4 regions of the Alteromonas sp. R7 genome follow, and region 3 is predicted to be linked to each of the others. Evidence: predicted binding sites of a transcription regulator. Region 3 holds the regulator's gene; each other region holds the start of a gene.
The links. The regulator MetJ, encoded in region 3, represses methionine synthesis genes. The targets are predictions, from matches to a motif close to TAGACGTCTAGACGTCTA.
Positions count from the first base shown of each region.

Region 1: a site for MetJ is predicted at 1,951-1,968, ahead of serA (phosphoglycerate dehydrogenase). Genes of this name have one in related genera too.
Region 2: a site for MetJ is predicted at 1,379-1,396, ahead of metK (methionine adenosyltransferase). Genes of this name have one in related genera too.
Region 4: a site for MetJ is predicted at 1,109-1,126, ahead of msrA (peptide-methionine (S)-S-oxide reductase MsrA). Genes of this name have one in related genera too.

Region 1 covers NZ_JBVTQX010000001.1:275,535-278,811, forward strand. Annotated here, with positions in the region: gene AC0J2X_RS01205 (DUF481 domain-containing protein) at 1-337, shown strand, start outside; gene serA (phosphoglycerate dehydrogenase) at 465-1,694, opposite strand; gene rpiA (ribose-5-phosphate isomerase RpiA) at 2,043-2,699, opposite strand; gene AC0J2X_RS01220 (5-formyltetrahydrofolate cyclo-ligase) at 2,790-3,277, opposite strand, start outside.
Region 2 covers NZ_JBVTQX010000002.1:356,242-359,518, reverse strand. Annotated here, with positions in the region: gene metK (methionine adenosyltransferase) at 163-1,308, opposite strand; gene tkt (transketolase) at 1,736-3,277, shown strand, end outside.
Region 3 covers NZ_JBVTQX010000005.1:128,781-132,057, reverse strand. Annotated here, with positions in the region: gene metF (methylenetetrahydrofolate reductase) at 136-1,023, opposite strand; gene metJ (met regulon transcriptional regulator MetJ) at 1,185-1,517, shown strand; gene AC0J2X_RS09845 (malic enzyme-like NAD(P)-binding protein) at 1,679-2,914, opposite strand.
Region 4 covers NZ_JBVTQX010000013.1:8,640-11,916, forward strand. Annotated here, with positions in the region: gene AC0J2X_RS17695 (SDR family NAD(P)-dependent oxidoreductase) at 1-594, opposite strand, end outside; gene AC0J2X_RS17700 (thiol-disulfide oxidoreductase DCC family protein) at 584-979, opposite strand; gene msrA (peptide-methionine (S)-S-oxide reductase MsrA) at 1,204-1,749, shown strand; gene AC0J2X_RS17710 (hypothetical protein) at 1,839-2,960, opposite strand; gene AC0J2X_RS17715 (metallophosphoesterase family protein) at 3,232-3,277, shown strand, end outside.

The DNA.
Region 1 (3,277 bases), on a different contig from region 3:
ACTTGAGAACAAGCGCCACACCCTTGAATATTCAATCGGTCCTGGTTACTCATTCATCGAAACTCAGGATGGCGAAGATCTTGACAGCGTAATCGTTCGTGCGTCATCAGCTTATTCTTGGAAAATTTCTGATACGGCTAAATTTACGCAAACAGTGAGTACCGAAGTGGGTTCTGACAACACGAAATCTCGTGCTGAGTCTGCACTTACAGCTACAATCAGCGGTAACCTTTCAATGCGTCTTTCTTTCAAACTTGATCACAACACCAATGTTGACGACGACGTTGAAAAACTAGACACAGAAACTGCAGTTAGCTTAGTTTACAACTTCTTCTAAGCTAACCTTATATGCTCAGCGCACCGAAGTAGGGCTGGGCACTTCAACGCATTGAAGTAAAATCACAGGCATAAAAAAACGCTGCACATTGTGCAGCGTTTTTTATTTAGTCTTAAAACAACTCTTCTTAGTGAAGAATACGTGTCTTAATTGTGCCATCAATTTGCTGAAGCTCTGCAAGTGCCTCATAACCACGGTCTTCTTTAACATCAACTACTACATAACCAATTTCTGCGTTAGTTTGTAGGTACTGGGCTTCGATGTTGATGCCTTTTTCTGCAAACGCTTGGTTAATCTGAGTAAGAATACCTGGCTGGTTTTTGTGTACGTGAAGTAGGCGTGAACGACCAGTATGTTCTGGCAGTGACACTTCAGGGAAGTTAACGGCTGACAGCGTTGAACCGTTGTCGCTGTACTTCGCGAGTTTACCCGCCACTTCAATACCAATATTTTCTTGCGCTTCTTGCGTGCTGCCGCCCACATGCGGGGTCAGAATGACATTATCGAACGCGCGAAGCGGCGACTCGAATTCTTCAGTATTAGATTTAGGCTCAACCGGGAATACATCAATAGCAGCGCCGTTTAGTTGGCCGCTTTCCAATGCCTTCGCAAGCGCATCGATATCTACCACAGTACCGCGAGACGCGTTAATCAAAATGCTGCCTTTCTTCATTTGAGACAGCTCTTTTTCACCAATCATATCTTGAGTTTGTGGTGTTTCAGGAACGTGAAGTGAAACAACGTCAGAGGTATTAAGCAGCTTTTCAAGCGATTTTACTTGGGCAGAATTACCTAGCACAAGCTTGTCTTCGATATCGAAAAATTGAACGCGCATACCTAGGTGTTCAGCAAGAATACTCAGCTGTGTGCCTATATGACCATAACCAATGATACCAAGTGTCTTACCACGGGCTTCATATGAGCCGACTGCCGTTTTTTCCCACTCACCGCGGTGAGCCTTGGCATTTTTACTCGGCACCTGGCGAAGTAAAAGGATAATTTGGCCAAGTACAAGTTCTGCAACCGAACGAGTGTTAGAAAATGGCGCGTTAAACACGGGAATGCCGCGGCGTTGGGTGGCTTCAAGATCAACTTGGTTGGTGCCAATACAGAAACAACCGATAGCCACAAGCTTTTGTGCTGCTTCAACTACCTTCTCTGTAATTTGAGTACGCGAGCGAATACCAACAAAGTGGGCGTCTTTAATTTTCTCAATTAACTCGTCTTCAGGAAGAGAGGTTTTGAGAAATTCAATGTTGCTATACCCATTGCTTTTTAGTGTCTCCAAAGCACTTTGGTGAACACCTTCCAACAACAAAATTCGGATCTTATCCTTCTCTAATGAAACTTTGCTCATGAACTCGCTATCTCTCACTGATGTAATTTTGGTTTGCTTGCACCGCCAATCCAAGACTCTCAGAAACCTGCCAGTATTAAACACAAAGCTGTGTGTAACCTGGGCTACAACGACATCGCTTTGCAGCTCTGAAAGCCTTGCTTGGGCGTTATTGCTACCAAGCTTTTATAATCACGTTGATTGCTTTCGTTGTTAAGGAATTGGCCTTAACTAACGTAAAAGTTGAGACGCTTAGTGAACTTCTTTTAAGGACATCTAGACGTCTAAACGGAAACTAACAGAAAACGCGTTAAGTTGAAAGTAGTATTTTGTATAGCTTTTCACCGCACTATACGTCTTACTCAGTTATCACTTAAAGGTTTCAACACCACTATCTGTAGCACTTAGCACTATGTCCGCGCCTCGTAGTGCGAAAATGCCGTTCGTGACCACGCCAGGAATATTATTTATTTTTTGTTCTAGCTCACGAGGATTCAGAATCTCAAGGTTGTGAACATCTAAAATAACGTTGCCGTTATCGGTGACAACACCTTGTCTATATTCAGGATCGCCACCAAGCTTTATTAGCTCTCGTGCTACGAAAGAGCGAGCCATGGGAATAACTTCAACGGGAAGGGGGAACGAGCCCAACACAGGAACGCGCTTGCTTTCATCAACAATACACACAAACGTGGTCGCCGCACCGGCTACAATTTTCTCGCGAGTGAGTGCTGCGCCTCCGCCTTTAATCATATGCTTGTGTTCGGTCACTTCATCGGCACCGTCGATATAAACCGATAGATTGCTGACTTCGTTTAACTCGAATACCTCAATGCCTAAGGCTTTTAAACGCTCGGTAGAGGCTTCTGAACTTGATACTGCACCTTCAATTTTGTGTTTAATTTTACCGAGTTCTTCAATAAAGAAATTTACGGTAGAACCTGTACCCACACCGACAATGCTGTCTGCTTCAACATATTCGATGGCTGCTTTGGCTACGGCTTGTTTTTTTGCGTTCTGATCCATTGTCATTCTCCGACTTATTGTGTTCGCAAGTGTAACTTATAAGCGCACGTGAACCCACAAGTTCGTATGTTCAATTTGTTATAATGACTATCACGGTTTAGTGAATTGCAGTGTGCGCGAGGGCGTCACGATGGCATCAAGGGGGACATCCCATGGTGCAACGGGCAGAGCATCTACTTCTTGAATGTCGTGGGCAATACCCACTAACTTAGGCGTTTTACTAACCGAAAATGAATGTGAATCTGGCGCGCGTTGGGTAAAACTCAAAGTTCGGTCGTAGTAGCCGCCCCCCATACCCAGGCGATTGCCGTTTACATCAAACCCTACAAGCGGCATAAGAATAACGTCGCATTGCCTAACAGGAACGACGTTTTCACACGACAATACTGGCTCTTCAATGTTGTACTTATTCTTCACCAATTGAGAGTGCTGGGTATAAGACAAAAATAACAAATGTCCTTTACATACGGGGTGTAATACAGGTAGAGCGAATTTTTTATCATGTGAAGACTGCCAAATAGACTCGATAAAATAGGTTAAATTGACCTCGCCATCGTTAACCAAATATCCGGCTATGG
Region 2 (3,277 bases), on a different contig from region 3:
ATAGCTGCAAAAAATAGATGATGAAAATATTCTTTGCTGTTTTTTATTTGTTTCGTTGATTTTGCGAGCCAAATAAAAACGCCGCTAGTTTATACCAACACTTTTTTGCAAAGCGTTATAAAAACTGAGCGGCGTATTTAAAAGCGTTATTTGGTTATCGAATTAAATCGATGCTTTTAACGCTTCTGCTTTATCTGTTGCTTCCCATGGGAATTCGTCACGACCAAAGTGACCGTACGCAGCCGTTGGGCGATAAATAGGGCGCTCAAGGTCTAGCATTTGAATAAGTCCATACGGGCGTAGGTCGAAATGTTCACGGACCAGTGCCACTAATGTTTTCTCATCTACCACACCTGTACCGAAGGTATCGATGCTGATAGACGTTGGCTCTGCCACACCGATTGCATAAGACACTTGGATTTCGCAACGCTTAGCAAGTCCTGCTGCAACAATGTTCTTAGCAACGTAACGACCCGCGTATGCTGCACTGCGGTCTACTTTTGATGGATCTTTACCAGAGAACGCGCCACCACCGTGACGGGCCATACCACCGTAAGTATCAACAATGATTTTACGACCTGTTAAGCCACAGTCGCCCATTGGACCACCGATAACGAATCGTCCCGTTGGGTTAATGTGAAAGCGTGTATTTCCATCAATCCATTCACTAGGCAGCACTGGCTTAATAATTTCTTCCATTACCGCTTCGCGAACTGTTTCAGTGCTTACTGAATCGCAGTGCTGGGTTGAAAGCACAACCGCGTCGATGCCAACAGGCTTGTCGTTTTCATATTTGAAAGTAATTTGGCTTTTCGCATCTGGGCGTAACCAGTCTAGCTTACCAGATTTACGCACTTCGGCTTGTTTTTGAACAAGGCGGTGAGAGTACGTGATTGGCGCAGGCATTAGTACGTCAGTTTCGTCGCTAGCGTAGCCAAACATTAGACCTTGGTCACCCGCACCTTGTTCTTCAAGGCTTGCGCGATCAACACCTTGATTGATGTCAGGTGACTGTTTGCCAATAGCATTTAATACCGCACATGAATCAGCGTCGAAGCCCATATCTGAGTGCGTGTAGCCAATTTCTTTAACTGTTTTTCGGGTAAGCTCTTCAATATCTACCCATGCAGAGGTAGTTACTTCACCACCCACTAAAACCATACCGGTTTTTACATACGTTTCGCAGGCCACCCGAGCGCGAGGATCTTGTTCTAAAATAGCGTCAAGAACCGCATCTGAGATCTGATCAGCAATTTTGTCCGGATGTCCTTCAGACACTGACTCGGATGTGAATAAATGCGTGGCCATAAATGCTCCGTAAGCGTTAAATTATCAAAATAGTCGTATATTGTACTAAAACAAGTTATAAATACCAGTCTTTACTTCTAGACGTCTAAAAGTCTCTTCGTTACGAATAGTTGACACAACCCGATCACTTATAGGGTTATTCAGGTCGTAATTGTCGAAGTTAATGATGTATTTGTAAAACTAGGCGTCAGATATAACTGTTTTTGCTGTAATGGGAATACGTGATGGTCAGGGTATAGACCATTTTTTACTATGACTTTCGCTATTGGCAATGAAAACCCATTGAACTGAAAGGTGGCATAGGTAAGAATAACGCCACATTCATTCGTATAAAGAAGTAGAGCGAACGCCTTACCTCTACGCTCGTCTAGCTTGCCTAGCCCGCTAAGATACGAAACAAAAGATACAAAATAAATCAGGAGACAACATGCCCTCTCGTCGTGAACTCGCCAATGCAATCCGTGCATTAAGCATGGATGCCGTTCAACAAGCTAAATCTGGTCACCCAGGTGCCCCAATGGGGATGGCTGATATCGCACAGGTACTATGGGGTGATTTCTTATCACACAACCCTGCAAACCCATCTTGGGCTAACCGCGATCGCTTTGTGCTTTCAAATGGTCACGGCTCGATGCTGTTGTACTCTCTTCTTCACCTATCAGGCTACGAACTGCCAATTGAAGAGTTAAAGAACTTCCGCCAATTGCATTCAAAAACGCCAGGTCACCCAGAGTACGGTTATGCGCCAGGTGTTGAAACGACCACTGGCCCACTAGGCCAAGGTATCAGTAATGCTGTGGGTATGGCGCTTGCCGAGAAAGTGCTAGCGGCACAATTCAACAAAGATGGTCACACTATTGTTGACCACCACACCTACGCATTCCTAGGCGACGGCTGCTTAATGGAAGGTATCTCACACGAGACATGTTCATTAGCCGGTACACTAGGCCTTGGTAAGCTTATCGCGTTTTGGGATGACAACGGCATTTCAATTGATGGTGAAGTGGAAGGTTGGTTCACCGACGATACACCTGCACGCTTTAAGAGCTACGGTTGGGAAGTGATCGATGGCGTTGACGGTCACGATGCAGAGCAAGTGAAAGCCGCCATTGAAAAGGCACAGGCGAATACTGCGCAGCCTACGCTTATTTGTTGTAAAACCACCATTGGTTTCGGTTCGCCTAATAAAGAAGGTACCGAGTCTTGTCACGGTGCACCACTAGGTGAAGATGAAATTGTCGCTACTCGCGAGAAGCTTGGCTGGAGCCATGGCGCGTTCGAAATTCCTGACGATATTTACGCGGGTTGGGATGGAAAAGAGAAAGGCTCAAAAGCGGAAAGCGCGTGGAATGACGCTTTCGCAGCATACGAAGCCGCCTACCCAGAGCTTGCAGCAGAATTCAAACGCCGTGTAAATGGCGAACTGCCAGCAGATTTCAGCGACAAAGCAGACGCTATCATTGCTGAACTTCAAGCTAACCCACAAAATATCGCGTCACGTAAAGCGTCACAAAATGCACTGAATGCGTTTGGTCCGCTACTTCCTGAACTATTAGGCGGCTCTGCTGACCTTGCAGGTTCTAACCTTACTATTTGGGAAGGCAGCAAAGGCGTTGAAGCGAACGATGCGTCAGGTAACTACATTTATTACGGTGTACGTGAATTTGGTATGTCTGCCATGATGAATGGTATTGCCCTTCACGGTGGCTTTAAGGCATACGGTGCAACCTTCCTAATGTTTATGGAATATGCACGCAACGCGGTACGTATGGCAGCGCTAATGAAGCAGCCTGCAATTTTCGTTTACACCCACGATTCAATTGGTCTAGGTGAAGACGGCCCAACTCACCAGCCAGTAGAGCAGGTGGTAGCGCTACGAGCAACGCCTAACCTTGATAACTGGCGTCCTTGTGATCAGGTTGAGTCTGCTGTGTCGTGGAAGTCTGCTATTGAGCGCACTGACGGCCCA
Region 3 (3,277 bases):
TATATCAGATGGTAACTGCGGGCGGCCTTGGTGGCAAAGTTTAATGCAGGCTTTATACAACAAAGGCGCATTGACTGCGCCTTTTGTGGAGTGCTTCGTTAAAAAACTTAAGCACGGTCTTGATTGTCGTATGTATTAAGCGCCTGAACGCACGCCGAGCATGTGGCAGATGGCGTAGCTTAATTCACTACGGTTCAACGTATAGAAATGGAAGTGTTTTACCCCTTCTTTAGCGAGTACTTTAACTTGGTCCATAGCAATGTTAGCGCCTATAAGATTACGGGTAGCTTGGTCGTCGGCATCAAGGCCGTCGAACATTTTGTGTAACCATCCCGGCACATGAACATTTGTGAACCCCGCAAATTTCACCAGTGTTTGGTAGTTGGTTACCGGCAAAATACCCGGAACGATATCTAAGTCGACACCCGCTGCGGCTGCACGGTCTCTAAATCGAAGGTACACACTCGTATCGAAAAAGAACTGGGTTATCGCTTCTGTGGCACCTGCTTCTGCTTTGCGCTTAAGGTTTAGTAAATCAAACTGCGCATTTGGTGCTTCAGGGTGCTTCTCTGGATAGGCAGCAACAGAAATATCAAAATCGGCAACGTCTTTTAGCAAGGCAACAAGATCAGAGGCATACATCTCTGTCTTTTCTACTCCTGGCGGTAAATCGCCACGAAGCGCAACAATACGGCGAATACCTGAGTCCCAGTAGTCTTTTGCAATTTGCTTAAGCTCATCACGGCTAGCATCAACACAGGTCAAGTGAGGAACCGCCGCGACACCGGTTTGCTGCTGAATGCGTTTTACAACGTCGTGGGTTCTGTCACGCTCACCGCTATTCGCGCCGTAGGTTACCGACATGTAGCTTGGCTTTAGTGGCGCTAGACGTTCAACTGACTTCCACAGGGTCTGTTCCATGGCTTCCGTTTTAGGCGGAAAGAATTCAAAAGATACATCAATATCACGCAGTTCCGACAGGGACTGGTTTAATGCATCGATACCTTGTGCGTAAGAAACCATGGCTTTTTCTCTCAAAAATGTATTCTTATAGACGTTTAGACGTCTAAATTAAAGAATATATGTCTAGACGTCAAGAGGTTTACACTGCTCAATTGACCTTTTCGTGAACTTGTTTAGAATTTCTCTTCATAACATAAAAAAGAGTAGACCGAGTTAGTACAATGGCAGAATGGAACGGTAAATATATTCACCCCTACGCAGAGCATGGCAAGAAGAGCGAACAGGTAAAGAAAGTCACTGTCTCTATACCTATTAATGTGCTTAAGGCGCTTACTGATGAGCGTACTCGCCGCCAAATCAATAATCTGCGTCACGCCACTAATTCAGAACTGTTGTGCGAAGCATTTTTGCATGCGTTTACCGGTCAACCATTGCCTAACGATGATGACCTGCGCAAAGACAATCCCAATCGCGTACCGGCTGAAGCAAGACGCATTATGGAAGAAATGGGCATTGATCCAAGCTTCGAAAACGATGTGTCGGAAGACGACTGATATTTGGTATTAAAGAGAAACGGCGCTTTGTTGTAAGTTATTGCTAATTGATAACCTACAACACGGCGCCGTTTTTATGTACTTGTATTCTCGAAGCGCACTTTTTAGCAAATAAAGGTTGAGCACTAGCCCCTCCATTTTTTGCCTTATGCGCCAGAATTTTATTCTTCTGGGCTTTCAGGCACGCGTGCAACGCCAGATTCAATCGCAGCCTTAGATACGGCGGTAGCAATACGCTCGCATAAACGCGGGTCCATAGGTTTAGGAATAATGTACTCCTTACCAAATGTCAGACTAGTACTCTTACTGGCAGCTAGTACTTCTTCTGGTACAGGCTCCTTCGTGATAGCACGAAGGGCTTCTACTGCCGCTACTTTCATTTCATCGTTAATGGCCGTTGCACGAACATCTAGTGCTCCACGGAAAATAAACGGGAAACACAGTACGTTGTTAACCTGGTTAGGGTAGTCCGAGCGTCCGGTAGCCATAATAAGATCTTTACGTACTTCGTGAGCAAGTTCAGGCTTTATCTCAGGGTCTGGGTTAGAACATGCAAATACAATTGGGTTTTCAGCCATCAAGGCCAGTGTTTCTGGTGGTAAAACATCCGGTCCTGACACACCAACAAAAATATCCGCGCCTTCCATTACATCTTCAAGCGTACGCTTGTCAGTATTGTTAGCAAATAGCTTTTTGTGCTCAGTTAAGTCTTCGCGACGAGTATGGATAACGCCTTTTCTGTCTAGCATATAAATACGCTCACGCTGGGCACCACACTTTATAAGCAGTTCCATACAAGCGACCGCTGCTGCACCGGCACCCATACACACAATTTTAGCGCTCTCTATGCTTTTACCCTGAATTTCCAGAGCATTAAGCATGCCCGCTGCAGTTACAATAGCGGTACCGTGCTGATCATCATGAAATACCGGAATTTTACAGCGCTTAATTAGCTCTTGTTCAATCTCAAAGCATTCAGGCGCTTTAATGTCTTCTAAGTTAATGCCGCCAAATGTGTCAGCGATATTCGCTACCGTATTAATGAACTCTTCGGTCGTACGATGCTTCACTTCAATGTCAATGGCATCCAGGCCAGCAAAGCGTTTAAACAGAAGGGCTTTACCTTCCATAACAGGTTTCGATGCCAGTGGGCCTAGGTTACCCAACCCTAAAATTGCGGTTCCGTTACTGATAACGGCAACCAGGTTTCCTTTACCCGTGTACTTATAGGCGTTATCTGCATCTTCAGCAATTTCTCTGACCGGCTCGGCAACGCCTGGGCTGTAGGCAAGAGCAAGGTCATCGACGCTGTCTGCTGGCTTAGATAACTCTACGCGGATTTTTCCAGGTGTGGGTTTGGCGTGATAGTCGAGTGCGCGTTGTCTAAAATCTGACATGTAAAAAGGTATCCTTAGATGTAGGGTTCATCGGTGTTTTCGTTCACGCTCTGTAGCTATTTTATTGTCGTTATAGTTATAGGTAGATAAACGTAAGCGCGTTACAACCAAGTAATGACAAAAGTGATTATAAATAGTTGTTAGCACTAGGGCTTGTTGATCTTTGTTTTACAGCAATCATCAATAGGCCCCAAGGTGGCATGTGGAAAAGCAGACTAGGCGTTAACCTTTACTGATTTTGTTCACATACCTTAATGGATACAAGCCTCTGGTTTATGTACCCAAAAGCGCCATAAGTCTTGAAAGCAATGCATTATTCACAGAATTAATGCTCACTATCAAAGTGCCGATCGCAACTCTAAC
Region 4 (3,277 bases), on a different contig from region 3:
TTGAAAAGGCTTAGAAAGCCCCGTATCAACCGTCCCAGGGTGATAACAAACAAGCATCACGTCTTTCAATCTGCGCTTGTATTCTACCGACGCCGTTTTAACCAACATGTTGAGCGCCGCTTTCGACGCGCGGTAGCCGTACCACCCGCCAAGTCCATTGTCTGAAATACTCCCTACTCTCGCGCTTAAGCAAACAAGGGTTGAGCCTTCTTTACTCATAATATTCACCAAATGCTTGAGCCACATTGCGGGAATAATGCTGTTAGTCGAAAAATAAGCCGCTAAGGCCTGCTCGCTGACATCTTCCAAACGTTTCTCAGGATGAATGCCATCGCTTTCGCGGTGTAGAAAGCCTGTTGTGATAACTACCGTAGTTAACACAACCTGCTGTTCAGCCAGCTGTTCAACAAATTCGCTAATGTGCCTATCGTCCTGTTCGGCCAGCTGATGATAGGTAACATCCCCAGAATGATTGGTGTCAGATAAAGGGGCGCGACTAACCGCAAACACCCTAGCACCATCACTGCTATATTGCTCAATAAGCGCAGACGCAATACCGCCCGACGCGCCCACTATAAGGACGTTATTTTTCACTGGCTTCTCCTGGTATGCAGCGATCGCACTGGCGTTTTTTACCTGTTAACAGGTATGAAATGGTGTATCTATGCTTTGCGAATACATTGTAGAAAGCATCGGCTACATGACGAATAACAGGCCAGCGAAGCGGTGCATATAGCCAACCCATGCCCACGGCTTTCCATGCTTCATGAGTGACATCAAGGCCAGTTATCAACGTCCCGTCTTCACGAAGTCCGTGAATTCTTGCATTGAGTGCATGCCAATCCATGGTTGGATAACGGTTCGAAAAATCGGGGGCCTGAATATCTACCAATTTTAATTTGTTGTGCTTGTCTCTTTTTCTTAAATGACGCATTTCAGCGATACACAACGGACAATACCCGTCATAGAAAATAATCACGACTGAATACCTCTGCCAAATTTTGAACACGTTTATACGCATTCTTATCAGTTGCAAACTGCTTGAAGGAAAGCAGCTAGCCTCACATGTTAAAACCTTTCACTCAGCTCGCACATTATTCTTATTTAATATTCGTTTATACGATAAAAAAACACGCTTGGATGACTTGTGTTGTGACCTACCCGCACCCACACTACAGACAAAGATTAAGAGAGGTTTTTACTATGGCAAATTTACAAGTCGCCACGTTGGCAGGCGGATGCTTTTGGTGTATCGAATCAGCGTTTAATAGCGTTGAAGGCGTGGAAAAAGCAATTTCTGGCTATGCTGGAGGCGAAAAGGCCGATCCAACCTATGAAGAGGTATGCAAAGGAAATACTGGCCATGCTGAAGTGGTACAAGTGACGTTTGATGCCGACAGCATTAGCTACCGAGAGATACTAGAAATTTTCTTTGCGCTGCATAACCCTACACAGCTTAACAGACAGGGTAACGATGTAGGCACACAGTATCGCAGCGCGGTTTTCTATCACGACGATACACAAAAAGCTGAAGCAGAAAAAATTATCGCAGAAATCACAGAAGAAGAGATTTGGCCCGATCCCGTAGTGACTGAAATAGTAGCAGTAAATAACTACTACGACGCCGAAGACTACCACCAAGATTACTTCAAAAATAATCCACAAAACCAGTATTGCTCTATGGTGGTGGCACCTAAACTTGCGAAGTTCAAAAAAACCTTCGCTTCTCGACTTCGCAGCGACGCATAAATAAAACAGCGATATTAATAGCGTTAGCCAACAATAAAAAGGGTTGCTTAAAAGCAACCCTTTTGTTTTTCAATCTATTCGTTTTCTTATTATTCAAACCAAACGCTGTTAATTTCTAGTGGAAATAATAAAGGCGCTAAGTCTTCATAACGCTTCTTATGCGCTTCACACGTCGCGTTTTTAAGGTAGTTTTTCTCCCAAGGGTCGTTGATGATCCACAAGGTATTTTCAATGGTCACTAATCCTTCCATCGACGAATTATCCATTGTGTACTGTTCGCAATTCTGGTCTCCGGCAACGTCGAAAGTAATAGGGATACGCTTTGTTGGCTTACTGCCACTCACATCAATTACCCACACTTCATTGTCGTTTCTTGCTGCGCCAAACAAATAGGATGCGCCCGTTGAATGAGTATATAACGCCAGTCCATTGATAGGATGATTACCTGAAGTAAACGAAGGAAGTTGAAGGTTAGGCTCGCTCACTGTGGCAAAATCATTCGACGAGAAAAAGTCTTCATCAACAGCCAATGTAAAAATTCTTGGCTGTCCTGCTTTATCTTTCTCTAGCGCCAGATATAACGTGCCGTCTTCAGCCATCGTCAACCCTTCAATGCCGTCGTTAGGAAAATTACCTACTTCAAAATCGTTGGGAAACTGAAGAGGTCGCACATCCGACATTTCAACCGAGCCATTATCTTTTCGTGTCAATTTTACCAACAAGGTAGGGTAATCTGTTGACCCTGTTTCCTCGTATTTGGATTCACAGCGAGGGCTTAATGCGCCGGTACGGGTAGCATCTTCGGTAACCGTATAAATTACGTTAGTATCTCTGGGGTCTACGGCTAGCGCTTCTAAATCAGGCTGCTCACTCAAATAGCTATAAAAACAGCTTCGGCGCACGGTGTTGGAAAATGAAAAGCGTTCGCTCGATGCCCTCAGCGTTGCGGTATCTGGTGAAATGCTATGAAGTTTCAACTGTTGAGTGGTATCAGCGCTAGCATCTGCGATAGTGACAAGTTGACCGTCTAGCACCACTAACCCTGAGGTTTGAGGATCAAACATAACGTTGCCTTTTTCATCAAGGATCCATTTACCCACAGTGACTTCTGTTAAGTCTTGAGGTTCAGGAGTAATAACAACGTCTTTCGGCTCGCTACAGGCGCTTATCAGTAAAGTGGTTAGCACAGCACTGGTTAAATATTTTAGCATAGTGTGAAGTCCTCTCTCCGTTTATTAAGACGAGAGCAAAAGGTAAAACTGAAAAAATTGTAAGGGAGTATATCGAGCATACCGTTTATTCACAAAAAAGAGTAAGGTTATGCGATAGACATCAGGTTTGCTGAGTACATATATGATTTGGCAACGTTAAATAGTCGTGCTGTCATCATGTTTTCAATTAATGTGCAGCATATTTAGTTAACACACTTACGTGTATTAATATTGACGAAAATTAAAGGAGAGCGTCATTTCTACGCAGCACTTGCCCCAAGTTATTGCAGGTCCAATAGTAAGAAAGGTGACATCTA